2 regions of the Kitasatospora sp. NPDC051914 genome follow, and region 2 is predicted to be linked to the other one. Evidence: predicted binding sites of a transcription regulator. Region 2 holds the regulator's gene; the other holds the start of a gene.

Region 1 (15,681 bases), on a different contig from region 2:
ATCGAGAAGCACGCACTGGCCGAGCTGAAGAAGATCGCCGACCACGCCGGGTTCGAAGCGGCCTGACCGGTCGGCACCGGGGGCGCCGACTCCTCGGGCCCCGGTCCGGGCACTGCCCGGGACCGGGGCCGTGCGGTGTCCGGCCCGCCGTGGGACACGCCCTAGGCTGGTGGGCGAGAGAGCTGGAGGCGGGACGATGGGCGAGCAGGACGGCGGCGGCGACGAGCGGGGCACCGACCGGGACAGGCGTCCCGGCAAGGACGCGGTCACCGGCGGGAGCGCGGCGGCCCGGCCCGCGAAGCCGGCCCCGAAGCTGGTGTTCGGCGACCCGCTGGACCGGCAGAGCAGCGACGACACCGACCGCGGCTGGGGTGAGCGCCCCGGCGAGGGCGGCGCGTCCCGCGGGCTCGACTGGTACCTGAGCCAGCGGCCGCCGCACCACGGCGAGTAGCGGTCGGCTGCGCCGCGGCCCGGAGCACCACTGCCCGGGCGGGGCCCGCCCGCCGGACCCGTGGGCCGGTCAGCTGCGCTGCACCAGGGTGTCGCGGATCTCGGTCAGCAGGACGACCTCCTTCGCCTCCGCCTCCAGGACCTCCTCCTCCCTGGTCTTCCGCTTCGCCATGAGGTGCAGCATCGGCAGGATGAAGACGAAGTAGACCACCGCGGCGGTGATCACGAACTGCACGACGGCGCTGAGCACCTCGCCCCACAGGATGAAGATGCCGGACGAGACCGTGCCGTCGGGCGCCAGTCGGCAGGGGCCCTTGAGGCAGGACCGGTAGGACGCGAGGTCCTTGGTGCCGAACAGGCCGACGATCGGATTGATGCCGCCCTTCACGAACGCATTGATGATGTTCGTGAATGCCGCGCCGATCACGACGGCGACCGCGAGATCGACGACGTTTCAGCGGAACAGGAATTCCCTGAAGCCCTTCGTTCCGCAACGACACCACAGCGTGCGGGCGGCGTCGGAATTCGGCACGCCGGTGGGCCCGGGGCGCCGTCGGTTCAGTCCACCGGAGGGGCGGTGCCGGTACAGCGGGGCGCGGAGGCCGGCTCGGCGGCGGTCGTCGCTGCGGCGGCCGGGGCGTGCGGGCCGGGCCGCAGCGGCCCGGCGGCGAGCGCGGTGGCCGCGGCGAGCAGCCCGGCCGCGAGCACGCTCGGGCGGTGCCGCACGGCCTGCTGCAGCCGGTGGCGCCCGCCGGAGCCGCGCCGGATGGGCGGGAAGTCCGGCACCTCCCGGCGGGGCGGTACGGCGAAGGGGAGCGGGAGCGGGGAAGCCGGGTGGGTGGTCACAGCGGTCATCCGCCTTCGGTCGGTCCTGTACGGACCCGGCCGGGCCCGCGGGAACCAGAATGCGGCGGGCACAACGGCCCCGGAATTCCCCAGCCCATTCCTGTGGAAAACCCGGGCCTGTGGAAAACTCCGCCACCCGGACGGCGGAATGTCCCACCCGACGGAACAGCGACGGAACAGCGGCGGGACGGACTGCACCGGACAGCGGCAGGACGGGCCGCACCCGGGCCCGGACATGCGGAGAGCCCGGTGCCGCCTGCCCCGAGGGGCGGTGGTACCGGGCTCTGCCGTGCGCCGTGGCCGAAGGCTCAGCTCGCGGCCGGAGCCGACGCCGTCGACCCGGAGGACGCGGCGGCCGGCGCGGAGGACGTCGAGGAGCCGGACGAGGCCGAGGACGACCCCGAGCCCACCGAGCTGCTGGAGGAGGAGCGGCTGTCGGTGCGGTAGAAGCCCGAGCCCTTGAACACGACGCCCACGGCCGAGAAGACCTTGCGGAGCTTCCCCTGGCAGTCGGGGCACGTGGTCAGCGCCTCGTCGGTGAACTTCTGCACCGCCTCCAGGCCGTTGCCGCACTCGGTGCACTGGTACTGGTACGTGGGCACTTGCTTCCTCCTGGCACTCTCGCCTGATGAGTGCTAACGATCGTCCATGATGCGGCATTCCGCTGGAACAGTCCAGCGATGCCGGGTGTGAGATGGACCGGGCCGCCCGGCCGCGCCGCCGCCGGCCTGCCGTCAGGCCCGCCCGGCGCCGACCAGTTCCCGCGTGCCCGCACCGCCGGCACCGCCCGCCGCGGCCGGTTCGAAGGCGGCGGCGACCGCGGACCGCGGCTCCCCGCCGACGGCCTCCGCGGGTGCGACCAGCAGCCCGCGCAGCGCGACCAGGGCGATCAGGCCGAGGCCCGCGCCGACCACCGGCACCAGGAAGCCCGTGGAGGGCCCGCCCGCGTCGATCAGCAGTCCGGCGACGGTCGAGCCGGCCGCGAGGCCGAGCCCGATGGCGCCGGTGAGCCAGGTGAACGCCTCGGTCTTGGCGCCGTCCGCGACGAGCGTCTCGACCAGGGTGTAGCCGGTGATCAGGGTGGGCGCGATGGCGAGGCCGCAGAAGAGGCCGGCCACGGCCAGCGCGGTCAGGTTGGGCATGGCCCACAGCGTCGAGCAGCCGAGGACCAGCAGGGCGTAGCAGCCGAGCATCCGCTGCCGGGCGGGCCGGCGCCAGGCGACCAGGCCGTACAGCACGCCGGCGAGCATCGAGCCGCCGGCGAAGATGCCGTACACGGTGCCGTTGGCGCCGCCGCGGCCGACCGACTCGGCGAAGGCGGTCACCGAGACCTGCATGGCGCCGAAGACGCTGCCGACCCCGAGGAACGAGGCGGCCAGCAGCCGGACACCGGGGGAGGACAGCGCGGACGGGCCGCGGCCGCCGGCGGTGCGCGGGTGGCGGGCCGGGGCGGTGCCGCGCTGGGCGGCGAAGGCCAGGCCGCCGGCGACGGTCAGCGCCGCCTCGGCGATCAGCGCGGCGGACGGGGTGACGGTGGTGGCGATGGCGGTGGCCAGCACCGGGCCGACCACGAAGGTGAACTCGTCGGTGACCGACTCGAAGGCGAAGGCCGTGTTCAGGGTGGCCGGGGAGTCCGACAGCCGGGCGACCCAGCGGGCCCGGACCATGGCGCCGATCTGCGGCACCGAGGCACCGGCCGGGGCGGCGGCCGCGAACAGCGCCCACGCCGGGGCGTGGCCGAGGGCCAGGGCGATCAGTGCGCCCACCGACAGGGCGTGCACCGCGACGCTGGGCAGCAGCACGGCGGCCTGGCCGTAGCGGTCGGCGAGCCGGCCGGTCTGCGGGCCGATCACGGCCTGGGCGACGGCGGAGACGGCCGCCACGGCACCGGCCGTGCCGTACGAGCCGTGGGTGTCCAGGACGAGCAGCACGATGCCCAGGCTGAGCATGGCGTACGGCAGTCGGGCGGCGAAGGCGGGGGCCAGGAAAGTCCAGGCGCCGGGGGTGCGGAGCAGTGCCGCGTATCCGACCCGGGCGGGCGCGGCGGGCGCGGGCGTGCCGGGGGACAGGGGGTCTTCGACCGTTCGGCGGGCCGTCACGGTCGGTCCTTCCTGCTGCCTGGTAGCGCGCCGGGGAACGGGTGGGCCCCGACGGCGCCGAGAGTCGTCCTCTCGCGCGTCGACCGGGGTAGATACCGGGTCCGGCCGGCTGCGGGGTGTGCGCTCGCCGACGTCAGGCTGTGTGCTGCGGACCGCGGCCGCCGAGCGGTCGCGCCAACTCTGCATCAGGCAGATGTTGCGGGTTTTCTAGGTGTAGATCTTCCGTATCGATCGATTATATGGCAGCGGGGCCTGTGCAGGCTTGCGATGCAAGGCATCTCACACCCCGCGCGCCGGTGGTGAGCCCCGGGCTCACCGTCCGCGCAGCCAGCCCGCGAGTTTGCCGCCCTGGTCCACCGCGCGCAGCCGGCGCTCGGCGGCCTCGCCGACCTCCTCGGTGGTGACCACCAGCAGCTCGTCGCCGGCCCGCAGGATGGTGGTGCGCTCGGGCACGAAGCTGCTGCCCTCCCGGACGACCAGGGTGACCGCCGCGCCCTTGGGCAGCCGCAGCTCGCCGATCTCGACGCCGGACATCTTCGACTCGGGCGAGAGCGAGACCGACAGCAGGTGTCCGTGCAGCTTCTCCAGCGGCGCGGACTCGATGCCGAGGTCCTGGCCGAGGTCGCCCTCGCCGATCCTCAGCCCGCGGGCCACCATCGGCAGGGTCGGCCCCTGGACCAGGGTGAACACCACGACCAGCACGAAGACGATGTTGAAGACCTCCTGCGCCCGGGGCGCGGCCGCCACCATCGGGATGGTGGCGAGCACGATGGGCACCGCGCCGCGCAGGCCGGCCCAGCTGAGCAGCGCCTGCTCCCGCCAGGGCAGCCGGAAGGGCGTGAGCGAGAGCAGGACGGAGGCCGGGCGGGCGAGGAAGACCAGGACCGCACCGCTGACCAGGGCCGGGGCGAGCGCCGAGCCCATCTCGCTGGGGGTCACCAGCAGGCCGAGCAGGACGAACATGCCGATCTGCCCGATCCATGCGAGACCGTCCGCGAAACCGCGGACGGCTGGGCCGTGCGGGAGCTTGGAGTTCCCGAGGATCACCGCTGCGGTGTAGACGGCGAGGAAGCCGGAGCCGTGCAGCAGCGAGCCCCCCGCGTAGGCCAGCACGGTCAGTGCCATCACGGCGATGGGGTAGAGGCCCGAGGACGGCAGGGCGACGTGCTTGATGCCGAAGGCGCCGAGCCGGCCGACCGCGTAGCCGACCGCGGCGCCGACGGCGAGCTCGCCGATGATGGTGCCGACCAGCACGTACCAGGGGTCGGCCGGGCCTGCGGTGGCGAAGGCGACGACCAGGATGACCACCGGCGCGTCGTTCAGACCGGACTCCGCCTCCAGCAGGCCGGTGAGCCGGCGCGGCAGCGGCACCATCCGCAGCACCGAGAAGACCGCGGCGGCGTCGGTGGAGGAGACGATCGCGCCGAGCAGCAGGGCGGTGCGCCAGTCCAGGCCGATCAGCCAGTGGGCGCCGGCGGCGGTCACGAAGACGCTGACGGCCACGCCGAACGTGGCCAGGACGGTGGCGGCGGGCATCACCGGTCTGATCGCCCGCCAGCTGGTCTTCAGGCCGCCCTCCGCCAGGATGACCACCAGCGCCGCGTAGCCCAGGACCTGGGCGAGGGCGACGTTGTCGAAGACCAGGCCGAGGCCGTTGTGGCCGAGGGCGACGCCGATGCCCAGGTAGATCAGCAGGCTGGGCAGCCCGGAGCGGGTGGAGATGCGCACGGCGACCACCGCGACCAGGAGGATCGCGGAGAACTCGAGCAGGAACGCGTTCAGGCGGTCGACGGTCACGCAGGGGCACCTCGGTGGGCAGGAGGGGCTGATGAGTCGTTACTCAGTCTAACATTTTACTTGATCTTTGAATGAGGCCCCTCGGCCTTCCCTCCCGGTCGCCCGGCCGGGGTATCGTCCCCTCTGTTCCAACCGTGGGCGTCCCCGGTGCACGTCCGCCACCTGAGCCGACCTAATGTGGTGAGCTGTCACCGCCGCCACGACCCCAGTCAAGGACCCAGATGCCCCGCTCGAAGAAGTTCCGGCGCGCCCGTCTGATCGTGATCGTGCTGGCCGTGGTGCTGATCGCCGGGCTGGGCGGGGGCGGATACTGGGCGGTCCACACCGTGCGGGCGTCCTTCCCGGAGCTGACCGGCACCGTCCGGGTCTCCGGCATGGCCGCCCCGGTCGACGTGAAGCGCGACGACAAGGGCGTGCCGCAGCTCTACGCGGACACCTCCGAGGACCTCTTCCGCGCCCAGGGCTACGTGCAGGCCCAGGACCGCTTCTGGGAGATGGACGTCCGACGGCACATCACCGCCGGCCGGCTGTCCGAAATGTTCGGTTCCGGCCAGGTCGAGAAGGACGCCTTCCTGCGCACCATGGGCTGGCGCCAGGTCGCGCAGCAGGAGTACGACACCGTCCTGTCCGCCGAGACCAAGAAGTACCTGCAGGCCTACGCGGACGGCGTGAACGCCTGGCTCGCCGAGCACCCCGGCGGGGCCGGCGCCTCCCTCGAGTACGCCTTGCTCGGCGCGGTGACCAGCGGCTACAAGCCGGAGAAGTGGACCCCGGTCGACTCGGTGGCCTGGCTGAAGGCGATGGCCTGGAACCTCTCCGGCAACCTCACCGAGGAGGTCGACCGCTCGCTGCTGGCGCAGAACTTCCAGCAGGAGGAGATCGAGCAGCTCTACCCGGCGTACCCGTTCGACCGCAACGGCACCATCGTCAAGGCCGGCAGCCTCGCCGCCGACGGCACCTACCGTCCGGCCGGCGACACCGCCTCCGCGGGCGCCACCACGACGGGCACCACCGGCACCGCCGGAAGCGGCGGCAACAGCACCGCCGGCACCACCCAGAGCCGCACCGCCACCCAGGCCGCGCTCAAGGGCATCGCCGACAAGAGCGCCTCCCTGCCGCTGCTGCTCGGCCCGGACGGCCAGGGCATCGGCTCCAACTCCTGGGTCGTCTCCGGCAGCCACACCACCACCGGCAAGCCGCTGCTCGCCAACGACCCGCACCTCGGCCCGGGCATGCCGTCCGTCTGGTACCAGATGGGCCTGCACTGCCGCACCGTCGGCCCCAAGTGCGGCTTCGACGTCGCCGGCTTCACCTTCGCCGGCACCCCCGGCGTGGTCATCGGCCACAACAAGGACATCGCCTGGGGCTTCACCAACCTCGGCGCCGACGTCACCGACCTCTACCTGGAGAAGGTCACCGGCCCGGACACCTACCTGCGCGACGGCAAGGAGGTGAAGTTCCAGACCCGCAAGGAGACCATCAAGGTCGCCGGCGGCGAGGACCGCACCATCACCGTCCGCACCACGGTCAACGGCCCGCTGATCTCCGACCAGTCCTCCGAGCAGCAGAAGGTCGGCACCTACGCCCCGGCCGGCAACGCCGCCCCGGACCGCGCCAGCGGCTACGGCGTCGCCCTCCAGTGGACGGCCCTCACCCCGGGCAGGACCATGGACGCCGTCTTCGAGCTCGACCGCGCCGCCGACTGGAAGGACTTCCAGAAGGCCGCCGCCGACTTCGCCGTCCCCGCCCAGAACCTGATCTACGCCGACACCAAGGGCAACATCGGCTACCAGACCCCGGGCGTCATCCCCGTCCGCGGCAAGGGCGACGGCCGCTACCCCGCCCCGGGCTGGGACTCGGCCTACGACTGGAAGAAGGAGCCGATCCCCTTCAAGTCGCTGCCCTACAGCCTCAACCCGGCCGCCGGCTACATCGTCACCGCCAACCAGGCCGTGGCCGGCAGCGGCTACCCGTACACCCTCACCACCGACTGGGAGTACGGCACCCGCGCCAAGGAGGTCACCGACCAGATCGAGGGCAAGCTCAAGAACGGCGGCAAGATCTCCCCGGACGACATGCAGGCCATGCAGCTGGACAACACCAGCGTGATGGCCAGGACCCTCGTCCCGCTGCTGCTCAAGGTGAAGATCAGCGACCCGTACGTCCGCGAGGCCCAGGACCTGCTCAAGGACTGGAACTACCACCAGGACGCCGACTCGGCGGCCGCCGCCTACTACAACGGCGTCTGGCGGGCCCTGCTCACCCTCGCCTTCGGCCAGAAGCTCCCGGCCTCGCTGCGCGCCGAGGGCGACTGCCTGCTGGTCCGTCAGAAGTCCAACTCGACGCTGCCCGACGACGCGGTCAACGGCGAGGTGAAGCCCGTCACCGAGTGCGGCACCCGCAAGCCCGACCAGGCCCAGCCGGACGGCGGCGACCGCTGGACGGAGGTCGTGCGGACCCAGCTCGCGCAGCCCGACAGCAAGTGGTGGAACTACATCGACTCCGACCACCTGCCGCAGCACGGCCTGAACAACCTGCTCGCCCAGGCGATGAAGAACGCCCGCCAGGACCTCACCGCCTACCTCGGCAAGTCCATCTCCACCTGGAGCTGGGGCCGCCTGCACACCCTGACGCTCAAGGAGAACACGCTCGGCAGCGACGACTCCTCGATCGCCTCCGGCTTCGTGCACCGGCTGCTCAACCGCGGCCCCTACCGCCTCTCCGGCGGCAGCGCCGCGGTGAACGCCGCCGGCTGGAACGCCGCCGCCGGGTACCAGGTCGACTGGATCCCCTCGATGCGGATGGTCGTGGACCTCAGCGACTTCGACGCCTCCCGCTGGATCAACGTCGGCGGCGCCTCCGGCCACGCCTTCCACAGCAACTACAACGACCAGACCGAGCTGTGGGCCAAGGGTGAACTGCTGCCCTGGGCCTACTCCGCGGACGCCGTCACCAAGGCCACCGAGCACACCATGACGCTCACCAGCGGCTGACCCACCGCGGGGGCGCCGCTCAGCCGGCGCCCCCGCGGAAGCGGTGCACGCCGGACGGCGTCACCACCGCGTCCACCGGCAGGTCGTGCTCCTCGCCCGGCACCTGCTCCAGCAGCTCCTCCTCGTACAGCAGCGTCGCCAGCAGCGGCCGCGCCCCGGCCGCCGCCAGCCGGGCCAGCACCCGGTCGTAGCTGCCGCCGCCCCGGCCCAGCCGCACGCCCCGGCGGTCCACCGCCAGACCGGGCAGCAGCACCAGCCGCGCCCCGCACACCGCGTCCGGCCCCAGCCGCGGGCCGGTCGGCTCCAGCAGCCCCCGGGAGGCCGGGGCCAGCGCCCGGCGCCCCTCGTACCGCGCCCAGTCCAGGTCGTTGTCGGGCAGCAGCACCGGCAGCAGCACCTGCACCCCCCGGGCCGCCAGCGCGTCCAGCAGCGGCCCGGTGCCCGGCTCGCCGCCGACCGACACGTACGCCGCCACCGTCCACCCCGGCTCGGCCAGCCCGGCCGCCCGCGCGGCCAGCCCTTCCGCCGCCGATGCCCGCCGAGTGGGTGACAGCTCACGACGTCCTGCCAGCAGGCGTGACCTCAGAGCGGCCTTGTCGTTGTGCAATGGATTGGCAGTCAAGGGTTCCCCACAGCTCGGCACCGATCGGTGCCCAGAGCCTGACATGCGGAAGGCCCCACATGTCCACTCCGCTCCTGGTCCAGGCCCTCGCCGGGCTGAGCGCCCCCGCCCTGGCCGGGGCCGGCCTGCTCGGCCTGCGCCTGCGCCGCAGCGCCGCCGCGGCCGCCGAGCGCGAGGCCGCCCTGCAGGGCCGGGTCGCCGAGCTCCGCAGGGAGCGGGACGAACTCCAGCGCACCGCCTCCTGCGACCCGCTCACCGGCGTGTGGAACTACCGCCACCTGCAGATCACCCTGGACAAGGAGATCGAGCGCGCCCGCCGGGCCGAGGCCGCCGACGAACGCCGCCCGCTCGCCCTGCTGATGCTGGAGATCGCGGGCTTCGACGCGGTCGTCGCCGAGCACGGCCGCAGCCGGGCCGGTGCCGTGCTGCGCGACCTCGCCCAGCGGCTCGCCGTCGAGATCCGCCGCTCCGACACCCTCGGCCGCTACGGCGGCGAGGAGTTCCTGGTGCTGCTGCCCGACACCGGCGCCGAGGGGGCCGTCCAGGTCGCCGAGCGGCTCTGCTGGACGGTCCGCCGGCACCGGCTGCTGGACTGGTCCGCGAACGGCTCCGCCCGCGGGGCCGGCGCCCGGTCGGAAGATCCGGCCACGGCAACCGCGACCGCCCGCGGGAACGGCCTCACCGCCTCCGTCGGCATCGCCGTCCTGCCCCGCGACGGCTCGCACGCCGCCCTGCTGCTGCGCGCCGCCGACCGGGCCCTGGGCGAGGCCCGGCGGGCCGGCGGCGACTGCTGGCGCGGCGCCCCGGTCGAGAGCGTGCCGGCGGTGCCCGCGGCCCCGGCCGCCGCCGCGTGGTCCAGGAGGAGGGCGGAGGGACTCGCAGGGGCCGCGGAAATCCCGGGTAGTGTGTCCGCTTGTGCCGGCGAGGAGGCCACCTTCACCTCCGTCGGCCAGGCCCGCACCGCTGCGGCCGCTGCCGCCACGGCCGCTGCTCGGGACGGGGTTTAAGACCCGACTCACCTCGCTCTCAGAGGGCACCGAAACGCCTCAGTAAGGTCGACGCATGACGAAGACGCACGCCCGCACCCCAGTCACCAAGGCCGTCGTGCCCGCTGCCGGCCTGGGGACCCGCTTCCTGCCCGCGACCAAGGCGACACCCAAGGAGATGCTGCCGGTCGTCGACAAGCCGGCGATCCAGTACGTCGTCGAGGAGGCCGCGGCAGCCGGCCTGTCCGACATACTGATGGTGACGGGCCGCAACAAGCGGGCCCTGGAGGACCACTTCGACCGCGCCTACGAGCTCGAGGAGCTGCTCGCCCGCAAGGGCGACCACGACCGGCTCCGCCGCGTCCAGGAGTCCGTCCAGCTCGCCAACATGCACTACGTCCGCCAGGGCGACCCCAAGGGCCTCGGCCACGCCGTCCTCGTCGCCGAGCAGCACGTCGCCGGCCAGCCCTTCGCCGTCCTCCTCGGCGACGACCTGATCGACCCGCGCGACCCGCTGCTCTCCCGCATGATCGAGGTCCAGCAGGAGCTCGGCGGCTCCGTCGTCGCCCTCATGGAGGTCGACCCCTCGCAGATCCACCTCTACGGCTGCGCCGCCGTCAAGCCGAACGGCCTCGGCGACGACGTCTTCCGGATCACCGACCTGGTCGAGAAGCCCGACACCGCGGACGCCCCGTCCAACTACGCGGTGATCGGCCGCTACATCCTCGACCCCACGGTCTTCGAGGTGCTCAGCAAGACCCCGCCCGGCCGCGGCGGCGAGATCCAGCTGACCGACGCGCTGCGCGAGCTGGCCGGCCGCGGCGAGGCCGACGGCGGCCCCGTCCACGGCGTGCTCTTCAAGGGCCGCCGCTACGACACCGGCGACCGCGCCGACTACCTTCGCGCTATCGTCCGACTGGCGTGCGAGCGCGAGGACCTCGGCCCCGAGTTCCGGGACTTCCTCCGGCAGTTCGTCGCCACCGAGATGAACGGCTGACCCACCAGGAAGCGAGTGAGGCGATGACCGCGGGCCCCGCGCACGGCAGCAACGACCCCTGCTGCGAGGACGCCGGGGCCCCGGCACCGCCCAGGACGTGGAGCGTCGACGAGCACCTCGCCGACGTCCTCACCGGGATCGCACCCCTGCCGCCCGTCGAGCTCGACCTGCTCGACGCCCAGGGCTGCCGGCTCGCCGCCGACGTCACCGCCGCCGTCGACCTGCCGCCCTTCGACAACAGCTCGATGGACGGCTACGCCGTGCGCGCCTCCGACGGCGCCCCGGCCGTGCTCGCCGTGGTCGGCGACATCGCGGCCGGCGCCGGCGAGCTCCCCGAGGTCGGCCCGGGCCGGGCGGCCCGCATCATGACCGGTGCGCCCGTGCCGCCCGGGGCCGACGCGGTCGCCCCGGTCGAGTGGACCGACGGCGGCACCGGCACCGGCACCCCGGCCGACGCCATGACCGCGCCCGTCGCCGACGAGCGGGTCGAACTGCTCCGCCCGGTCGCCCCCGGCGCCCACATCCGGCGCCGCGGCAGCGACATCTCCGCCGGTACCACCGTGCTCACCGCCGGCACCCTGCTCGGCCCCACCCAGGTCGGCCTGCTCGCCGCGATCGGCCGCGGCACCGCCGCCGTCCACCCCCGCCCGCGCGTCGCCGTGCTCTCCACCGGCAGCGAACTCGTCCAGCCCGGCGAGTCGATCGGCCCCGGCCGGATCTCCGACTCCAACAGCTTCACCCTCACCGCGGCCGCCCGCGCCGCCGGTGCCGAGGTGACCCGGATCGGCGGCGTCCCCGACGACCCGGCCGTGCTCCGCCGGGTGCTCCAGGAGCAGTTCGGCCGCGCCGACCTGATCGTCACCAGCGGCGGCGTCAGCGTCGGCGCGTACGACGTGGTCAAGGAGGCCCTGCAGCCGCTGCACGGCGGGGAGGACCTCGGCGGCGTCGACTTCCGGCGGCTGCGCATGCAGCCCGGCAAGCCGCAGGGCTTCGGCCGGATCGGCAAGGACGGCGTCCCGCTGCTCGCCCTGCCCGGTAACCCGGTCAGCGCCTACATCTCCTTCGAGCTGTTCGTCCGGCCGCTGATCCGCACCATGCTCGGCGCCCCCGACGTGCACCGCACCGTCGTCCGGGCGGTCTGCACCGCGGACCTCGCGTCACCCGCCGGGCGGCGGCAGTTCCTGCGCGGCCGGTACGGCGCGGACGGCACCGTCACCCCGGTCGGCGGCGCGGGATCGCACCTGGTCGGCGCCCTCGCGCTGGCCGACTGCCTGATCACCGTCCCCGAGGACACCACCGTCCTGCCGGCCGGCAGCGGCGTGGACGTGGTCCTTCTCACGGACTGACGCCGCAGGGGTTGTACGGTAGCGCGGTATTCGACCCGCGCCACTGGAGCACCCCGTGACCGAGACACCACCCGGCGACCGCCTCACGCACGTCGACGACACCGGCGCCGCCCGCATGGTCGACGTCTCCGAGAAGGCCACCACCGTCCGCACCGCGGTCGCCGCCGGACGGGTCACCGTCGCCCCCAAGGTGGTCGAACTGCTCCGCGGCGAGGGCGTGCCCAAGGGGGACGCCCTCGCCGTCGCCCGGATCGCCGGGATCATGGGCGCCAAGAAGACCCCGGAGCTGATCCCGCTCTGCCACCCGATCGCCATCTCCGGCGTCACGGTGGACCTGGCCGTCACCGACGACGCCGTCGAGATCACCGCCACGGTGCGGACCGCCGACCGCACCGGCGTCGAGATGGAGGCGCTCACCGCCGTCGCCGTCGCCGGACTGACCGTCATCGACATGGTCAAGGCGGTCGACAAGGCCGCCGCGATCCAGGACGTCCGGGTGCTCACCAAGACCGGCGGCAAGAGCGGCGACTGGGCCCGCGAGGACGCCCGGTGACCGCCCCCGCCGGGCGCGCGCTCGCCGTCACCGTCTCCAACCGCGCCTCGGCCGGCGTGTACGAGGACAAGGGCGGCCCGCTGCTCGTCGAGGGGCTGCGCCGGATGGGCTTCACCGCCGACGGCCCGCGCGTGGTGCCGGACGGCGACCCCGTCGAGGCGGCGCTCCGCGAGGCCGTCGCGGCCGGCTACGACGTCGTCCTCACCACCGGCGGCACCGGCATCTCCCCGATGGACCTCACCCCGGAGGCGACCGCCCGGGTGATCGACCGGCAGATCCCCGGCATCGCCGAGGCGATCCGCGCCCGGGGCCGGGACAAGGTGCCCACCGCGGCGCTCTCCCGCGGCCTCGCCGGCCTCGCCGGACGGACCCTGATCGTCAACCTCCCGGGCTCCACCGGCGGCGTCAGGGACGGCCTGGCCGTCCTGGAGCCGCTCCTCGCGCACGCCGTCGACCAGCTCCGCGGCGGCGACCACCCGCGGCCCGACGCCACCGCGCGGAGCGAGAGCTGAGCGCCGGCTGGCCGGTCGAGCTGACCGAGGGCGACGTGGTGCTGCGCCCGATCCGGGCCCGCGACCAGCGGGCCTGGCAGGAGGTCAGCCGCCGCAACCGGGACTGGCTGCGGCGCTGGGAGGCGACCGTGCCCCCGCCACCGGCCGGCCGCGGCGGGGTCGCCCGGCCGAGCTACCGGCAGATGGTCCGCTACCTGCGGGGCGAGGCCTCGGCGGGGCGGATGCTGCCCTTTGTGGTGCTGTTCCGGGGCCGACTGGTCGGCCAGCTCACCGTCGGCGGCATCACCTGGGGCTCGATGTGCTCCGCCAACGTCGGCTACTGGATCGACGAGGAGGTCGCCGGCCACGGCATCATGCCGACCGCCGTCGCCCTCGCCGTCGACCACTGTTTCCGCACGCTCGGACTGCACCGCATCGAGGTGTGCATTCGGCCGGAGAACCGGCCGAGCCGCCGGGTCGTCGAGAAACTCGGCTTCCGCGAGGAGGGAATGCGCCCCCGCTATCTCCACATCGACGGCGACTGGCGCGACCACCTGGTGTACGCGCTGACCGCGGAGGAGGTGCCGGAGGGCATGCTGGCGCGCTGGCGTTCCGTCAGGAGTGCACCTCCGAGAACTAATTGAATATTTGTTCGAAATAGATATCGATATGGCATCGGGCCGCGGGTCGAGTGGTGGCAAACACCGGCAAAATAGTCGGAGAATCAGCTTGATCACACGACACGCCGCGCCAAATTGCTGCCAGGCCTCAGCATGCCCCCGTACCGTGTGAATCGTGAGCAGTAGCGGCCTTATCTACGCGGTCATCGTGGGAGCCTGGGCCGCCTATCTGGTGCCGATGTGGCTCCGCAGGCAGGACGAGCTCAACGAGTCGCGTCCGACGGAACGCTTCAGTACCGCGATCCGCCTGCTGGCCGGCCGGTCGGCGCTGGAGCGGCGTGCATCGAGGTCCCTCTCCGACGACTCCGCCGACGGCGGGACCGGCGCGGACGGCACCACCGGTGCCGACGACGCGCCGGCCTCCGGCATGTCCGAACCGTCCGGGGTGCCGGAGGCGTCCGACGGGCCGTCGGACGGTCCCACCGCCTCCCGTCCGGTGGAGCCGCAGGCCGCCGACGGTCCGCGCCCGCCGGAGGTGCAGGTCACGGGCGTCGAGGCGCACGCCGACCGCCCCGTGCACCGCCACGCCCCGGAGCGCCGCGCCCAGCTGCTCGCCCGCCGCCGCCGCATGGTCACCGCGCTCTTCCTGGCCTTCGCCCTGGGCGCAGTGGTCGCGGCCGTCGCCGGCATCGCCTTCATCTGGGTGCCCGCACTGCCCGCCGTCCTGCTCACCCTCTACATCGGCCACCTCCGCCGCCTGGAGCGCCAGCGCTACGAGGTGAAGCTGGACCGCGTCCGCGCCGCCCAGGCCGCCGAACGGCTGCGCGCCCGCGAGCGGGAGCGCGAGCCGGAGCCCGTTGCCGAGCCGGAGCCGGCCCGCCCGGCCGCGGTGCACGAGGCGGCGCACGCCGCCGACGGGCCCGGCCGCCCGCACCTGCGGCTGGCCGGCGACGCCCCGGTGCACGGCACGCCCGCCGCCTCGCCGGCCACCGCCGTCGCCGAGGCCACCGACCACGAGGAGTGGGTCGACGGCATGCGGGAGCGCGGCCCGGCCGGCGCCGACTCCTGGAAGCCGGTGCCCGTCCCGCTGCCGACCTACGTCACCGCGCCGGTCGCCCCCCGGGTCACCCGCGGCCTCGACCTCGCCGCACCCGGGGTCCGCGACTCCGGCCGCCCGGCCGAGGCCCGGCGCACCCCGCTGTTCGACCAGTACGCCGAGGCGGCCGCACCCCCGCCGGAGGCGGACTGCGCTCCGAGGGCCCGAGCCGCCAACGAATGACCCCGGCGCCCCGCCTCCGCCCCTGCGGACGGCGGGGCGCCGCGCCTCGCGGCGCTGGTCACGAGCCGGTCCGCAGAGGTGATAGAGTTCTTTCTCGTTGGGGCTGTGGCGCAGTCCGGTAGCGCACCTCGTTCGCATCGAGGGGGTCAGGGGTTCGAATCCCCTCAGCTCCACCCAATGTCAAAGGCCCTTCCGGGATTGCCCGGAAGGGCCTTTGAGCGTTCGTACGGCAGGGAAGCACGGCAACTGCCCCGGGAGCGCTGGCGCTTCGGCGGCGATGTGCCGGCCGGGCTTCCCCGGGGGCGGCGGGGCGGTCAGTGGGCGTCGTCGAGCCGGGCCCGCTGGTCGGCTGTCAGGGTGAGGTCGACGGCGGCCAGGCTCTCGTCCAGCTGGGCCACCGAGGAGGCGCCGACCAGCGGGACGACCGGGATCTCGCCGCCGATCAGCCAGGCCAGCACCACCTGGTTGGCGGCGGCTCCGGTCTCGGCCGCCACCTCGGTCAGCACGGCCCGCCGGGCGCGGGTGCCCGCGTGGTCGAAGGCCGGGCCGAGCGGCTTGTCCGCCCGGACGTAGCCGCCGCCGAGCAGCGGCGAGTACGCCAC
Region 2 (15,681 bases):
GACCGGCACGGCGGGGGCGGCCAGGCTGGGCTCGGTGGTGAGCACTTCCTGGATGCGCTCGGCGCAGACCTCGGCGCGCGGCACCATCATGAACATGAAGGTGGCCATCATGACGCTCATGAGGATCTGCATCAGGTAGGACAGGAAGGCGGTCAGGGCGCCGATCTGCATCTCGCCGCTGTCGATCCGGTGGGCGCCGAACCAGAGCACCGCGACGCTGGAGACGTTCACCACCGACATCACGGCGGGGAACATGAACGCCATCAGGCGGCCGACCCGCAGCGAGACGTCGGCGAGGTCCTGGTTGGCGCCGGCGAAGCGGTCCTGCTCGTGGCCGTCCTTGACGAAGGCCCGGATGACCCGGATACCGGTGATCTGCTCGCGCAGGATGCGGTTGACGCCGTCGATGCGCTCCTGCATGCCGCGGAACAGCGGGCGCAGCCGGCGGACCAGCAGCACGACGACGATGCCGAGCAGCGGTACCACGGCGAGCAGCAGGGCGGAGAGCGGGACGTCCTGGTTGAGGGCCATCAGTATGCCGCCGACGCACATGATGGGTGCTGCCACCATCAGGGTGAACGCCATCAGCACCAGCATCTGGACCTGCTGGACGTCGTTGGTCGTGCGGGTGATCAGGGAGGGCGCGCCGAACTGGCCGAGCTCCCGCGCGGAGAAGCTCTGCACCCGGTCGAAGACGGTGGCGCGGATGTCGCGGCCGACCCCCATGGCGGTGCGGGCGCCGTAGTAGACGGCGATGATCGAGCAGACGGCCTGGGCGAGCGAGACGACGATCATCACGCCGCCGATCCGCAGGATGTAGCCGGTGTCGCCCTTGATCACGCCGTTGTCGATGATGTCGGCGTTCAGCGTGGGCAGGTACAGGGCTCCGAGGGTGGAAACGAGCTGGAGGAGCACCAGCAGCAGGATCGGTTGGCGGTAGGGCCATAGGTGGGCCCTCAAGAGTCTGATCAGCACCGTGACACTCTCGTCCTCGACGCGGATGCGCGCATCCTCATTTAGGTCTACTCGCGACTGGGTATTTCGTGCTAGGACCGCCCTTATCGCCGGGGCGGACCGCGTCTGCACTGCAGGTCCGAAGGTGTGCCAGCTGTCCCGACCCCCTTACGGAACGGCCGCTCACGCCCTAGGCTGCTGCCTGGTTTCTTGTTACTTGCTGGTTAACAAGGCGGGCCGGTTCGGCTGCCCCCACGGCCGCCCGTCCCTCACCCTCGGCCACCCGCCCCCCGGAGGTCCTCGTTGAGTTCCGCGCAGTCCATGATCGAGCGGCGTCCGCCCTCTGTGGCCCACCTCTTCCTCAGCAGGGTAAAGGCCACACCCGACGGTGAGGCGTACCGCTACCCGGTGCCGGTCGACGAGCACGCCGCGGACGGTGCGCCCGGCGCAGAGCAGTGGCGCTCACTCACCTGGGCGCAGACCGCGGAGCGGGTCAGAGCAGTGGCGGCAGGCCTGATGTCGCTGGGTATCGAGTCCGAGGACTGCGTCGCGATCTCCTCGACCACCCGGGTCGAGTGGATCATCGCGGACCTCGGGAACATGTGCGCCGGTGCTGCCACCACCACCGTGTACCCCAGCACCAACGCCGACGAAACGGCGTTCATCCTCCGCAACTCGGCCAGTCGGGCGATGTTCGCCGAGAACGAGAAGCAGCTCGCCAAGGCGGTCGAGGAGAAGGCCCAGCTGCCCGAGCTGGAGACGGTGATCCTCTTCGACGCCCCGGCCGGCACCCCGGAGACCGCCGGACTGACCGTCATCACCCTGGCGGAGCTGGAGGAGCGCGGCGCGGCCTACCTCGTCGACCACCCGGACGCCGTCGAGAAGGCCGTCGACGCCCTGGAGCCCGAGCAGCTCGCCACCCTCATCTACACCTCCGGCACCACCGGCCGCCCCAAGGGCGTGCGCCTGGTGCACGACTGCTGGGCGTACGAGGGCCTGGCCCAGGAGCAGAGCGGGCTGCTGCGCTCCGACGACGTGCAGTTCATGTGGCTGCCGCTGTCGCACGTCTTCGGCAAGACGCTGATCTCCGGCCAGATCGCCACCGGCCACGTGATGGCCGTGGACGGCCGGGTCGACCGGATCATCCACAACCTGCCCGCGATCCGGCCCACCCTGATGGCCTCCGCCCCGCGCATCTTCGAGAAGGTCTACAACGGCATCGCCGGCAAGGCCCGCGCCGAGGGCGGCGCCAAGTACAAGATCTTCATGTGGGCCGCCAAGGTCGCCCGCGACTACGCGCGCACCACCCAGGCCAACCAGATCGCCACCGGCAGGGCCACCGCCCCGTTCGGGCTGACCCTGCAGCACAAGGTCGCCGACAAGCTGGTGTACGCCAAGATCCGCGCCGCGTTCGGCGGCCGGATGCGCGGCTCGGTCTCCGGCAGCGCCGCGCTCGCCCCCGAGATCGGCTTCTTCTTCATGGGCGCCGGCGTGCCGATCCTGGAGGGCTACGGCCTCTCCGAGACCTCGGCCGGTTCCACCGTCAACCGGGACGGCGCGACGCGCGTCGGCACGGTCGGCCTGCCGCTGCCCGGCACCGAGGTCCGGATCGCCGAGGACGGCGAGATCCTGCTCCGCGGCCCCGGCGTCATGCGCGGCTACCACCAGCTGCCCGAGCAGACCGCCGAGGTGCTGGAGCCGGACGGCTGGCTCCACACCGGCGACATCGGCGAGCTCGACAAGGACGGCTACCTGCGGATCACCGACCGCAAGAAGGACATGTTCAAGACCTCCGGCGGCAAGTACGTCGCGCCGAGCGAGGTCGAGGGCAAGTTCAAGGCGGTCTGCCCGTTCGTCAGCAACGTCCTGGTCATCGGCAACCAGCGCAACTTCTGTACCGCGCTGATCGGCCTCGACGAGACGGTCATCATGCCGTGGGCCGCCGAGCACGGCCTGGCCGGCAAGTCCTACGCCGAGGTGGTCGCCGCACCGGAGACCAACGAGCTGATCAACGGGTTCGTCCAGCGCCTCAACGGCGAGCTCCAGCGCTGGCAGACGATCAAGAAGTTCACCCTGCTGCCGCGCGACCTCGACGTCGAGCACGGCGAGCTGACCCCGAGCCTCAAGATCAAGCGCCCGGTGGTCGAGCGCGAGTACGCCGACGCCATCACCGAGATGTACGCCGGCTCCAACGAGGCCTGACACCCGCCGTCCCGTACGGCTCCGGGGCAACCCGGGCCGTACGGGACAATGGGGGGTATGCCCTCCGCTCTCCCCGACGGCGAACCGGTGCCGTCCGACGGCTCCCTGCCCGCGCACGCCCTCACCGGGCTCGGCAGCCGGCCGTTCGGCTTCTACCTGCACGTGCCGTACTGCGCCAGCCGCTGCGGCTACTGCGACTTCAACACCTACACCGCCACCGAGTTGCGCTCCTCCGGCGCGGTCGCCTCGCAGGAGACCTACGCCGACAACGTGATCGCCGAGATCCGGCTCGCCCGGAAGGTCCTCGGCGACACCGACCTGCCCGTGCGGACCGTCTTCCTCGGCGGCGGCACCCCCACCCTGTTGCCCGCCCACGACCTGGTGCGGATGCTCGCCGCACTGCGCGAGGAGTTCGGGCTCGCCCCGGGCGCCGAGGTCACCACCGAGGCCAACCCGGAGTCGGTCGGCCCCGCCTACCTGGCCGAGCTCCGCGAGGGCGGCTACAACCGGATCTCCTTCGGCATGCAGAGCGCCCGCAGGCACGTCCTGCAGGTCCTCGACCGCCACCACACCCCCGGCCGGCCCGAAGCCTGCGTCGCCGAGGCCCGCGAGGCCGGCTTCGACCACGTCAACCTCGACCTCATCTACGGCACCCCCGGCGAGTCCGACGACGACTGGCGGGCCTCCCTGGACGCCGCGATCGGCGCCGGCCCCGACCACGTCTCCGCCTACTCCCTCATCGTCGAGGAGGGCACCCGGCTCGCCGCCCGCGTCCGCCGCGGCGAACTCCCGATGATCGACGACGACGTGCACGCCGACCGCTACCTCATCGCCGAGGACGCCCTGAGCCGGGCCGGCTACTCCTGGTACGAGGTCTCCAACTGGGCGACCACCCCGGAGGGGCGCTGCCGCCACAACGAGCTCTACTGGACCGGCGCCGACTGGTGGGGCGCCGGCCCCGGCGCACACAGCCACGTCGGCGGCGTCCGCTGGTGGAACGCCAAGCACCCCGCCGCCTACGCCCGGGCCCTCGCCGAGGGACGCACCCCCGCCCTCGGCCGCGAGGTCCTCGCAGAGGAGGACCGCCGGGTCGAGCGCATCCTGCTGGAGCTGCGGCTGGTCGACGGCTGCCCGCTCGACCTCCTCACCGAGGACGGCCGCAAGGCCGCCCTGCACGCCCTGGAGGAGGGCCTGCTCGACCCCGCCGCGCACGCCGACGGCCGCGCCGCCCTCACCCTGCGCGGACGCCTCCTCGCCGACGCCGTCGTCCGCGACCTGGTCGACTAGCCGGGCCCGCCCTCAGGGGCGCGGGGACCGCGCCCCTGAGGGGTCCGCCCACTCGGTCAGTCCGTGGCGGTCACGAAGTCGATCAGTTCCTCGACGCGGCCCAGGAGGGCGGGATCGAGGTCCCGGTACGAGTCGACCGAGGCGAGGATGCGGCGCCAGGCCGCGGGCGGGTCCACCGGCCAGCCCAGACGGCGGCAGACGCCCTCCTTCCACACCTCCCCGCGCGGCACCTCCGGCCACGCCGGAATGCCCACGGAGGCGGGCTTCACGGCCTGCCAGACGTCGATGTACGGGTGGCCGACCACCAGCACCGAGCCGCCGGAGACCTGCTCCGCGATCCGGTGCTCCTTGGTGCCCGGCAGCAGGTGGTCGACCAGCACGCCGAGCCGGCGCTCCGGGCCGGGCCCGAACCGGGCCACGATCGCCGGCAGGTCGTCCACGCCCTCCAGGTACTCCACGACGACGCCCTCGATCCGCAGGTCGTCGCCCCACACCCGCTCGACCAGTTCGGCGTCGTGCCGCCCCTCGACGTAGATCCGCGACTCCCGGGCCACCCGGGCCCGTGCCTCCGGCACCGCGACCGACCCGGAGGCGGTGCGGCCCGGCGCCCGCGCGGGGGCCGGCCCCGCGGGCCGCACCAGGGTCACCACGCGGCCCTCCAGCAGGAAGCCGCGCTCCACCATCGGGAACACCCGGTGCTTGCCGAACCGGTCCTCCAGGGTGACCGTCGGGCCCTCCGCGGTCTTCTCGCAGCGCACCACCGCCCCGCAGAACCCGGTCGCGGCCTCCTCGACCACCAGGTCCCGCTCGGCAGCCACCTCCGGGGCCGGCTGCTGCCGCTTCCAGGGCGGGGTCAGGTCGGGGCCGTACTGCCTGCTGCGCATGGACGGAGTGTACGAGCCCGACGCCCGCGCATCCCCCGTCCGGCCTACGGCGCGCCGGGCCGCCGTGCGCCCGTCACAGCCCCGGTGCGCCCCAGACCGGGAACCACCGGGACAGCTCCTGCTCGATCCGCAGGTCGTTGCCGAGCATCGCCTTCACCTGGAGCTCCAGCGGGCTGTTCCGCTTCTCCCCGCCGCCCGGCACCGGCGCGAACGGGTAGAAGCTGCCGCGCTTGTACAGGTACACCAGCGCCAGCGACCGGCCCTCGGCGTCCTTGAAGCCCACCAGGGAGCACAGCAGCTGCGGGCCGAAGCCGTGCGCCTCCAGCTCGCTGTTGACGGCGTGCAGGTCGTTGACCAGGTCCGGCAGCTCCTCCGGCGTGTGCCGGGCCAGCAGCCACGAGTACCCGTAGTCGTCGCGGGAGGCCTCCACCGGGACGCCGCCGCGGTCGGTGTCCGCGTCCAGCAGCGCCCGGACCTGCCGCTTCACCTCCTCGAAGGCACCGCCCTCGACGGCCGCGAAGCAGACCGAGCCCAGCCCGGTCGGCAGGAACCCGGCCGCCGCCTCCAGCGTGAGCGCGGCGGACGGGATGCCGAACAGCTGGTCCAGGTCCGGCTTCACCGGCTTGCTCCGCCCGAGCAGGGTGTCCAGGAATCCCATGACCGTCCTCTCCGGGCCGTCAGCGGCCGAGCTCGGCGGAGATCTTCGCCAGCTGCGCCAGCCGCTGCTCCAGCGACGGGTGGGTGGAGAACAGCTGGGACGCGGCCTCCCGCGCGTTCAGCGCCGGGGCGAAGTAGAAGGCGTTGTACGGCTGCGCCTTGCGCAGGTCCTCGGTCGGGATCGCGGCGATCTGCCCGGTGACCTTGGTCAGCGCGGAGGCCAGCGCGCTCGGCCGCCCGGTCAGCTGCGCCGCCGAGCGGTCGGCGGCCAGCTCCCGGTAGCGCGACAGCATCCGGGTCAGCAGGAAGCTCAGCGCGTAGACGACCATGCTGACCAGCGGGACGACGATCAGCGCGATCGCCGTGTTCGGGTCGTTGCTGTTGCGGTTGCCGCCCAGGAAGCCGCCGTACAGCGCGACCCTGGTCATCACGCCGGCCAGGACGCCGAGGAAGCCGGCCACCGTCATGACGGCCACGTCCCGGTGCGCGACGTGCGACAGCTCGTGCGCGAGGACGCCCTCCAGCTCCTCCGGCTCCAGCCGGCGCAGCAGCCCGGTGGTCACGCAGACCACCGCGTTCTGCGGGTTGCGGCCGGTGGCGAAGGCGTTGGGCATGTCGTTGCGGGCGACCGCCACCCGCGGCTTGGGCATGTCGGCCAGCGCGCAGAGCCGGTCGATCGTGCCGTGCAGTTGCGGGTACTCCTCGGGCGACGCCTCGTGGGCGCCCATCGCCTTCTCGGTGATCCTGTCGCTGAACCAGAACTGCGCGACGAACAGGCCGCCGGACAGCACCAGGATCAGCGGCCAGGCACCGCGCAGCAGGACGATCAGCAGCCCGGTGAACCCCACGTAGACCAGGCCGATCAGGAACATGGTGGTGACCATCCGGCCGGTCAGGCCGCGGTCCGGTGCGAAGCGGGAGTGCTGCCGTGTCGACGACATCGCTGCTCCTTCGGTAACTCGCTCGCCTTCGATGCTGCCACCGGCCGCCGGGCGGGGCACGGGACGCGCCCGCCGGATCGGTCGAGGATCACGTGGGAGGCCCGTTCCAGCCGTCGGGGTCGGGCACTTACACTGGCAGGTACGGTCCTGGCACTCTGCCATCCAGAGTGCCAGGGAACCGGACGGTCACCAGGTCCAACGGGCGAAGACGGAGGTGCGTGCCCCGTGGCCAACGAGCGCAGGGTCGACGAGCGTCTCATCGACACGCGTCCAAGCGTCCGCCCGCTCGACGAGCGCAGGCTCGCCGTGCTGCGCGCGATCGTCCAGGACTACGTGGGCACCGAGGAGCCGGTCGGCTCCAAGGCCCTCGTCGAGCGGCACAACCTCGGCGTCTCCCCGGCGACGGTGCGCAACGACATGGCGGCGCTGGAGGAGGACGGCTTCATCCACCAGCCGCACACCAGCGCCGGCCGCATCCCCACCGACAAGGGCTACCGCCTGTTCGTCGACCGGCTGGCCGAGGTCAAGCCGATGACCGCTCCCGAGCGCCGGGCCATCCGGCACTTCCTGGAGGGCGCCGTCGACCTCGACGACGTGGTCGCCCGCACCGTCCGGCTGCTCGCCCAGCTGACCCGCCAGGTCGCGGTCGTGCAGTACCCGTCGCTGACCCGCTCCACCGTCCGGCACGTCGAGCTGGTCGCACTGGCACCCGCGAAGGTGATGCTCGTCCTGATCACCAACACCGGCCGGGTGGAGCAGCGCATCGTCGACTGCCCCGGCACGGTCGGCGAGAGCGTGCTGGCCGACCTGCGGGCCAGGCTCAACGCCCAGGCCGCAGGCCGCCGGCTGCCGGACGTGCCCTCCGTCCTGGACGACCTCCCCAACGCCTTCGAGCCCGGCGACCGGCCGATCGTCTCCACCGTGCTGGCGACGCTCTTCGAGACCCTCGCCGAGCAGAACGAGGAGCGGATCATGCTGGCCGGCACGGCCAACCTGACCCGCTTCGGGCACGACTTCCCGCTGACCATCCAGCCGGTGCTGGAGGCACTGGAGGAGCAGGTGGTGCTGTTGCGCCTGCTGGGTGAGACCGCGGAGTCCGGAATGACGGTCAGGATCGGCCGGGAGAACGAGTACGAGGGCCTCAATTCCACGTCCGTCGTCTCCGTCGGTTACGGTTCGGGCGACCAGAGCGTGGCAAAGCTGGGTGTGATCGGTCCGACCCGGATGGATTACCCGGGCACAATGGGGGCGGTGCGGGCGGTGGCACGGTACGTGGGTCAGATCCTGGCCGAGTCGTAACAGCGGGCTGCGCAACGAGCGCAGCCGGTCGAACGCAAGCACCTTCTAGAGGCGGAACAAGCGGAGCATTTGGTGGCCACGGACTACTACGCGGTACTCGGCGTCCGACGGGATGCGGGGCAGGACGAGATCAAGAAGGCGTTCCGTCGCCTCGCGCGTGAGCTGCACCCGGACGTCAACCCGGACCCGAAGACCCAGGAGCGGTTCAAGGAGATCAACGCCGCCTACGAGGTGCTCTCCGACCCGGCCAAGCGCCAGGTCTACGACCTCGGCGGCGACCCGCTGTCGCCCAACGGCGGCGGCGCGGGCGCGGGCGGCTTCGGCGCCGCGGGCTTCGGCTTCTCCGACATCATGGACGCCTTCTTCGGCGCCGCCGGCGGCCAGCGCGGCCCGCGCTCGCGGACCCGCCGCGGCCAGGACGCCATGATCCGCCTGGAGATCACCCTGGAGGAGGCCGCGTTCGGCACCACCAAGGAACTCCAGGTCGACACCGCCGTCACCTGCACCACCTGCTCCGGCGAGGGCGCCGCACCGGGCACCTCCGCCCAGACCTGCGACATGTGCCGCGGCAAGGGCGAGGTCTCCCAGGTCACCCGGTCCTTCCTCGGCCAGGTCATGACCTCCCGCCCCTGCCCGCAGTGCCAGGGCTTCGGCACCGTCGTGCCGACCCCGTGCCCGGAGTGCGCCGGCGACGGCCGCGTCCGCGCCCGCCGCAACCTCACCGTCAAGATCCCCGCCGGTGTCGACAACGGCACCCGCATCCAGCTGGCCGGCGAGGGCGAGGTCGGCCCCGGCGGCGGCCCGGCCGGCGACCTGTACGTGGAGATCGCCGAGACCAGCCACGCGGTGTTCCAGCGGCGCGGCGACGACCTGCACTGCACCGTCACCATCCCGATGACGGCGGCCGCCCTCGGCACCCAGGTGCCGCTGCAGACCCTCGACGGGCTGGAGGAGGTCGACATCCGGCCCGGCACCCAGTCCGGGCAGTCGATCCCGCTGCACGGCCGCGGCATCACGCACCTGCGCGGCGGCGGCCGGGGCGACCTGATAGTGCATGTCGAGGTGCAGACGCCGACCAAGCTCGACCCCGAGCAGGAGGAGCTGCTGCGGCGGCTCGCCATGCTGCGCGGCGAGGAGCGCCCGTCCGGCCAGTTCGCACCGGGCCAGCAGGGCCTGTTCTCCCGCCTCAAGGACGCCTTCAACGGCCGGTAGGAGCCACCGCGCGCCCCTTCGGTACTCACTCTCGTAAGGAAGCCCCCGTCATGACTGCGCCGGTGTTCGTCGTCGAGAGTGCGGTGCTGGCCGGGGCCGTGGCCGGTGCGGTGGTGCGGCTGGACGGGCCCGAGGGACGGCACGCGGTCGCGGTGAAGCGGCTGGAGGCCGGTGAGGCGATCACCCTGGCCGACGGGCTGGGCCTCGGCGTCGACGGCACGGTGACCGCCGTGCACGGCAAGGACGCGCTGGACGTCACCGTGGACACCGTCCGCGAGGAGCCCGAGCCGGGCCCGCGGATCGTCGTCGTCCAGGCCCTCCCCAAGGGCGACCGCGGCGAGCTCGCGGTGGAGACCATGACCGAGGTCGGCGTCGACGCGGTGATCCCGTGGGCGGCCTCCCGCTGCATCACCCAGTGGAAGGGCGACCGGGGGGCCAAGGCCCTCGCCAAGTGGCGGGCCACCGCGCGGGAGGCCGGGAAGCAGTCCCGGCGGCTGCGTTTCCCCGGGGTCCACGACCTCGTGACCACCCGTCAGCTGGCGCCGGTACTGTCGGCGGCGGCCTTCGCCGCCGTGCTGCACGAGGACGGCGCCGAGCCGCTGGCCACCGCGGCGCTGCCGGAGAAGGGCGACATCGTGCTGGTGGTCGGCCCGGAGGGTGGCGTCTCGCCGGAGGAACTGGCCGCCTTCGCCGGGGCGGGCGCCGCACCGTACCGGCTGGGCCCGTCGGTGCTGCGCACCTCCACGGCGGGCGTGGCGGCCGGCGCCCTGCTGCTCGGCCGCACCGGCCGCTGGTCCTGACTCCTCCCCGCCTGCGGGGCGCGCGGGCGGCCGGTTCGCGCCGGGTTCGTACGCTCAAGAAGAAACCCCCTGCGGGGTGGCGCGGCGGTGCCTAGGGTGCTGCTGTGACCGAACCGCAGAGCACCTCCCAGGGCGCCTACCTGCGCCACCCCCACCTGCACGGCGACCTGGTCGCCTTCGTCGCCGAGGACGACGTCTGGCTCGCTCCGCTGGACGGCGGCCGGGCCTGGCGGCTGACGGCGGACCAGACGCCGGTCAGCCACCCGCGCTTCTCGCCGGACGGCAGGCACGTCGCCTGGACGTCCACCCGGGACGGCGCACCGGAGATCCACGTCGCCCCCGCCGACGGCGGCCCCTCCCGGCGGCTCACCCACTGGGGCAGCGCCCGCACCGCGCTGCGCGGCTGGACGGCCGACGGCCGCCCGGTCGCCGTCACCACCGCCGGCCAGGCCACCCTGCGCCGCACCTGGGCCTTCGCCGTCCCGCTGGACGGCGGCGAGCCGGCCCGGCTGCCGTACGGGCCGGTCGGCGGGCTCGCCTTCGAGCCGGAGGGCGACCGCGTGCTGCTGCTGTCGGCCTTCAGCCGGGAGCCCGCGCACTGGAAGCGCTACCGCGGCGGCACCACCGGCAAGCTGTGGATCGGCGAGCGGGACTTCGAGCGGCTGCACACCGGCCTGGACGGCAACATCGAGTCGCCGCTGTGGGTCGGCGGGCCCCACGGCTCCAGGATCGCCTTCCTCTCCGACCACGAGGGCACCGGGCAGCTGTACTCCAGCCTCCCCGACGGCTCCGACCTGCGCCGGCACAGCGACGGCGGGTTCTACGCCCGCAACGCCACCACCGACGGCACCCGGGTGGTCTGGCACAGCGGGGGAGACCTCTGGCTGCTCGACGACCTGGACGGCGCCGAACCGCGCCGCCTGGACGTCCGGCTCGCCGGTCCGCGCACCCGCCGCCAGCCGCACCCGGTCTCGGCCGCCGGCCGGCTCGACGCCGTCGCCCCGGACCGCACCGGCCGGGCCAGCGCGGTCGTCGTCCGCGGCACCGTGCACTGGCTGACGCACCGTGAGGGCCCGGCCCGGGTGCTGGACGCCACCCCCGGCGCCCGCGCCCGCCTCGCCCGCGTGGTGCCCGGCGCCGACGGCACCCAGGGCGCCGTCTGGGTCACCGACGCCGAGGGCGACGACGCGCTCGAGTACGCGCCCGCGGTGCTCGCCGCCGACCGGCGCCGGCTGGCCGCGGGCGGCCTCGGCCGGGTCCTCGACCTGGCCGTCTCGCCGGACGGCCGGCAGCTCGCCGTCGCCTCGCACGACGGCCGGGTGCTGCTCGTCGCGCTCTCCGACGGCACCGTGCACGAGCTCGCCCGCAGCGAGAACGGCGAGGCCACCGGCCTGGTCTTCAGCCCGGACTCCAACTGGCTGGCCTGGTCCAGCCCGGCGCTCGGCGCCTGGTCGCTGCGCCAGATCATGCTCGCCGACCTGACCAGCCGCAGCGTCAGCGAGGCCACCCAGCAGCGGTTCGTCGACTACGCGCCGGCCTTCACCTCCGACGGCAAGCACCTGGCCTTCCTGTCGGTGCGCAGCTTCGACCCGGTCTACGACGCGCACTCCTTCGACCTGTCGTTCCCGACCGGCTGCCGCCCCTACCTGATCACCCTGGCCGCCGACACCCCGTCGCCGTTCGGCCCGCAGCGGGCCGGCCGCCCGGTCGGCGGCGAGGAGGAGGACGGCAGGCCGTCCGGCAAGGACGCCAAGGAGGGCGCGGACACCGAGGACGGCGCCCCCGCCGCCACCCGGGTCGACCTGGAGGGCATCGCCGACCGCATCCTCCCCTTCCCGGTCGAGGGCGGCTCCTTCGGCAGCCTGAGGGCCACCAAGGAGGGCGTGGTCTGGACGCGGCTGCCGCTGCTCGGCGAGCTCGGCGACACCGCGGCCTCGCTGGAGGAGGACCACCCCCGCCCGGTGCTGGAGCGCTTCGACTTCAAGAAGCGCCGCGCCGAGGAGCTGGTCGGCGCCCTGGACGGCTACGCGGTCAGCGGCGACGGCTCCCGGCTGGCGGTGCTGGACGAGTCCCGGCTGCGGATCGTCCCCGCCGACCAGAAGGCCGGCGAGGACGACGAGGTCGACGTCGACCTCGCCCGGGTCCGGGTCACCGTCGACCCGGCCGCCGAGTGGCGGCAGATGTTCGACGAGAACGGCCGCATCATGCGGGACAACTTCTGGCGCGCCGACATGAACGGCGTCGACTGGGCCGGCGTCCTGCAGCGCTACCGCCCGCTGGTGGAGCGCCTCGGCAGCCACGACGAACTGGTCGACCTGCTGTGGGAGACCGTCGGCGAACTCGGCACCTCGCACGCCTACGTCACCCCGCCCGGCCGCGGCACCGAGTCCGCCCGCCGGCAGGGCCTGCTCGGCGCCGACCTCGTCCGCGACGGCGACCTCTGGCGGATCGGGCGCATCCTGCCCGGCGAGTCCTCCGACCCGCGGGCCCGCTCGCCGCTGGCCGCCCCCGGCGCCGCCGTCCGCCCCGGCGACGCCGTCCTCGCCGTGGACGGCCGCCCGGTCGACCCGGTCACCGGCCCGGCCCCGCTCCTCGCGGGCACCGCCGGCCAGCCGGTCGAGCTCACCGTGGCCGGCAAGGACGGCGTCCACCGCCACCCGGTGGTCGTCCCGCTCGCCGACGACGAGGCGCTGCGCTACCACGACTGGGTGGCCGGCCGCCGCGCCGAGGTCCGCGAGCGCTCCGGCGGTCGGCTCGGCTACCTGCACGTGCCCGACATGGTCTCCTCCGGCTGGGCGCAGCTCCACCGCGACCTGCGGGTCGAGCTGGCCCGCGAGGGCGTCGTCGTCGACCTGCGGGAGAACCGCGGCGGCCACACCTCCCAGCTGATCGTCGAGAAGCTCAACCGGCGGATCGTCGGCTGGGACCGCGGCCGCGACCTGGCCAACCCCGAGCCGTACCCCGGGGACGCCCCGCGCGGCCCGGTGGTGGCGCTCGCCAACGAGTTCTCCGGCTCCGACGGCGACATCGTCAACGCGGCGATCCAGGCGCTCGGCATCGGCCCGGTGGTCGGCACCCGCACCTGGGGCGGCGTCATCGGCATCGACAGCAAGTACGCGCTGGTCGACGGCACGTCCGTCACCCAGCCCAAGTACGCCTTCTGGCTGGAGGGCTACGGCTGGGGCGTGGAGAACCACGGCGTCGACCCGGACGTGGTGGTGGACTGCGCGCCGCAGGACTGGGCGGACGGCCGCGACCCGCAGCTCGCCGAGGGCGTCCGGCTGGCGCTGGAGGCGCTCGCCGAGCGGCCGGCGAAGACCCCGCCGGCGATCCCGGAGCTGTAGCGGCAGGCCCGGCCGTGCCCGGGGCACGGGGAGCCTCCCTCCCCGCGCCCCGGGGCGGCCGCTGCCCTCAGGGCCACGGCGGATGCCCTAGGCTGCGGACCGTCAGAAGGACCAGCACCACCGCAAGGAGAACGCCATGGCCGGCGAGGCCCAGCCCGACTGCCTGTTCTGCAAGATCGTGGCGGGGGAGATCCCGGCGACCGTCGTGCGGGAGACCGAGCGCACCGTCGCCTTCCGCGACATCCACCCGCAGGCGCCGACCCACGTGCTGGTCATCCCGAAGGTGCACTACCCGAACGCGGCCGCGCTCGCCGCCGCCGAACCGGAGATCACCGCCGAGCTCCTCGTCGAGGCCGGCCGGGTCGCCGAGGACGAGAAGATCGACGGCCACGGCTACCGGATGATCTTCAACACCGGCTCCGGCGCCGGCCAGACCGTCTTCCACGCCCACGTGCACGTGCTCGGCGGCGTGCAGCTGCGCGAGGGCATGGTCTGAGGTGTCCCAGCGCGAACTCGTCGTCCTCGGCACCGCCAGCCAGGTGCCCACCCGGCACCGCAACCACAACGGCTACCTGCTGCGCTGGGACGGCGAGGGCCTGCTCTTCGACCCGGGCGAGGGCACCCAGCGGCAGATGCTGCACGCCGGGGTCTCCGCCACCCAGATCACCCGGATCGCCGTCACCCACTTCCACGGCGACCACTGCCTGGGGCTCGCCGGCGTCGTCCAGCGGATCAACCTCGACCGCGTCCCGCACCCGGTGGACGCCTACTACCCGGCCTCCGGCCAGGTCTTCTTCGACCGGCTGCGGTACGCCTCCGCCTTCCACGAGACGGCCGAACTCCGGCAGCGCCCGATCCTCGACCCCGGCCCGCTGCCGGCGCCCGGCGCCCCCTTCGAGCTGTCCGCCGTCCGGCTGTCGCACCCGGTGGAGTCGTTCGGCTACCGCCTCGCCGAACCGGACTCCCGCCGGATGCTGCCGGAGCGCCTCGCCGCCCTCGGCCTGCGCGGCCCCGCCGTCGGCACCCTCCAGCAGCAGGGCCGGATCGAGGTCGACGGCCGCACCGTCACCCTGGACGAGGTCAGCGTGACCCGCCCCGGCCAGCGCTTCGCCTTCGTCATGGACACCCGGCTCTGCGACGGCGTCGGAGAACTCGCCGAAGGCGTCGACATGCTGGTCATCGAGGCCACCTTCGTGGACGCCGACGCCCACCTCGCCGGCGAGCACGGGCACCTCACCGCCACCCAGGCCGCCCGGGTCGCCGCCGCGGCCGGCGTCCGCACCCTCGTCCTCACCCACTTCTCGCAGCGCTACCCGGTCCTCGACCAGCACCTCGCCGAGGCCCGCAAGCACTTCGACGGCGAGATCGTCGTCGCGGAGGACCTGGCCCGCATCCCGGTCCCCCGCCGCCGGTCGTAGGGGCACGGGACACCCCTGATGGGACACCTCGGAGCGGAAAACCATTCGCGTGGTCCGGACGAGTGGCCCACCATCGAATCCGGCCGCCGCGGGCGGTGCCGCACCGCCCCTGCCCTCCGGCGGAGGGCCCGTGCGGCGTACCCTGGTGACCTCGGAGACCCCGAGCTGCACCCCGAGACGACGGATGGGGATGAGGCAGGCCGCGCGCCGACCCATGAGTGACACACCGCAGACCCGTACCAACGGACAGCCGCGCCGCGAGGCGGAGGCCAGCACCCGGATCGTGATCCCTGAGAAGCACCCGATGGTGACTCTGCTGGGTGCCGCCGACTCGCTCCTGCGAGTGATCGAGCAGGGCTTTCCGCAGACCGACATCCATGTGCGCGGCAACGAGGTGACGGCCACCGGAGACCGCTCCGAGGTCAGGCTGGTCGAGCAGCTCTTCAACGAGATGATGCTGGTGCTGCGCACCGGCCAACCCCTGACGGAGGACGCCGTGGAGCGCTCCATCGCCATGCTCAGGAGCGCCGCCGAGGAGCCGGGCCACCCGGCGCCCTCCGAGGTGTTCACGGCGAACATCCTGTCCAACCGGGGCCGCACGATCCGCCCCAAGACGCTCAACCAGCAGCGCTACGTCGACGCGATCGACAAGCACACCATCGTCTTCGGCCTCGGCCCCGCCG

The links. Region 2 encodes HrcA, which represses chaperone genes, less so after heat shock. Its sites were predicted from a motif close to TTNGCACTCNGNNNNNCNGAGTGCNAA; they were not measured.
Region 1: a site for HrcA is predicted at 1,909-1,935, ahead of AB0M03_RS29810 (FmdB family zinc ribbon protein). Genes of this name have one in related genera too.

What each region holds. Positions count from the first base shown of each region.
Region 1 covers NZ_JBFAXX010000055.1:11,398-27,078, forward strand. The annotation lists gene AB0M03_RS29790 (sigma-70 family RNA polymerase sigma factor) at 1-66, shown strand, start outside; gene AB0M03_RS29795 (hypothetical protein) at 197-451, shown strand; partial or broken gene AB0M03_RS29800 (MscL family protein) at 521-892, opposite strand; gene AB0M03_RS29805 (hypothetical protein) at 1,009-1,305, opposite strand; gene AB0M03_RS29810 (FmdB family zinc ribbon protein) at 1,605-1,898, opposite strand; gene AB0M03_RS29815 (MFS transporter) at 2,031-3,365, opposite strand; gene AB0M03_RS29820 (potassium/proton antiporter) at 3,708-5,192, opposite strand; gene AB0M03_RS29825 (penicillin acylase family protein) at 5,414-8,185, shown strand; gene AB0M03_RS29830 (5-formyltetrahydrofolate cyclo-ligase) at 8,205-8,792, opposite strand; gene AB0M03_RS29835 (GGDEF domain-containing protein) at 8,867-9,814, shown strand; gene galU (UTP--glucose-1-phosphate uridylyltransferase GalU) at 9,870-10,790, shown strand; gene glp (gephyrin-like molybdotransferase Glp) at 10,814-12,136, shown strand; gene moaC (cyclic pyranopterin monophosphate synthase MoaC) at 12,252-12,689, shown strand; gene AB0M03_RS29855 (MogA/MoaB family molybdenum cofactor biosynthesis protein) at 12,686-13,201, shown strand; gene AB0M03_RS29860 (GNAT family protein) at 13,198-13,824, shown strand; gene glpR (gephyrin-like molybdotransferase receptor GlpR) at 13,976-15,079, shown strand; tRNA gene AB0M03_RS29870 (tRNA-Ala) at 15,179-15,252, shown strand; gene AB0M03_RS29875 (aldo/keto reductase) at 15,394-15,681, opposite strand, start outside.
Region 2 covers NZ_JBFAXX010000009.1:3,918-19,598, forward strand. The annotation lists gene AB0M03_RS08270 (ABC transporter ATP-binding protein) at 1-975, opposite strand, end outside; gene AB0M03_RS08275 (AMP-dependent synthetase/ligase) at 1,258-3,156, shown strand; gene hemW (radical SAM family heme chaperone HemW) at 3,214-4,443, shown strand; gene AB0M03_RS08285 (DUF3097 domain-containing protein) at 4,500-5,327, opposite strand; gene AB0M03_RS08290 (hypothetical protein) at 5,401-5,985, opposite strand; gene htpX (zinc metalloprotease HtpX) at 6,005-6,925, opposite strand; gene hrcA (heat-inducible transcriptional repressor HrcA) at 7,184-8,224, shown strand; gene dnaJ (molecular chaperone DnaJ) at 8,297-9,436, shown strand; gene AB0M03_RS08310 (16S rRNA (uracil(1498)-N(3))-methyltransferase) at 9,487-10,236, shown strand; gene AB0M03_RS08315 (PDZ domain-containing protein) at 10,341-13,580, shown strand; gene AB0M03_RS08320 (histidine triad nucleotide-binding protein) at 13,717-14,076, shown strand; gene AB0M03_RS08325 (ribonuclease Z) at 14,078-14,998, shown strand; gene AB0M03_RS08330 (PhoH family protein) at 15,303-15,681, shown strand, end outside.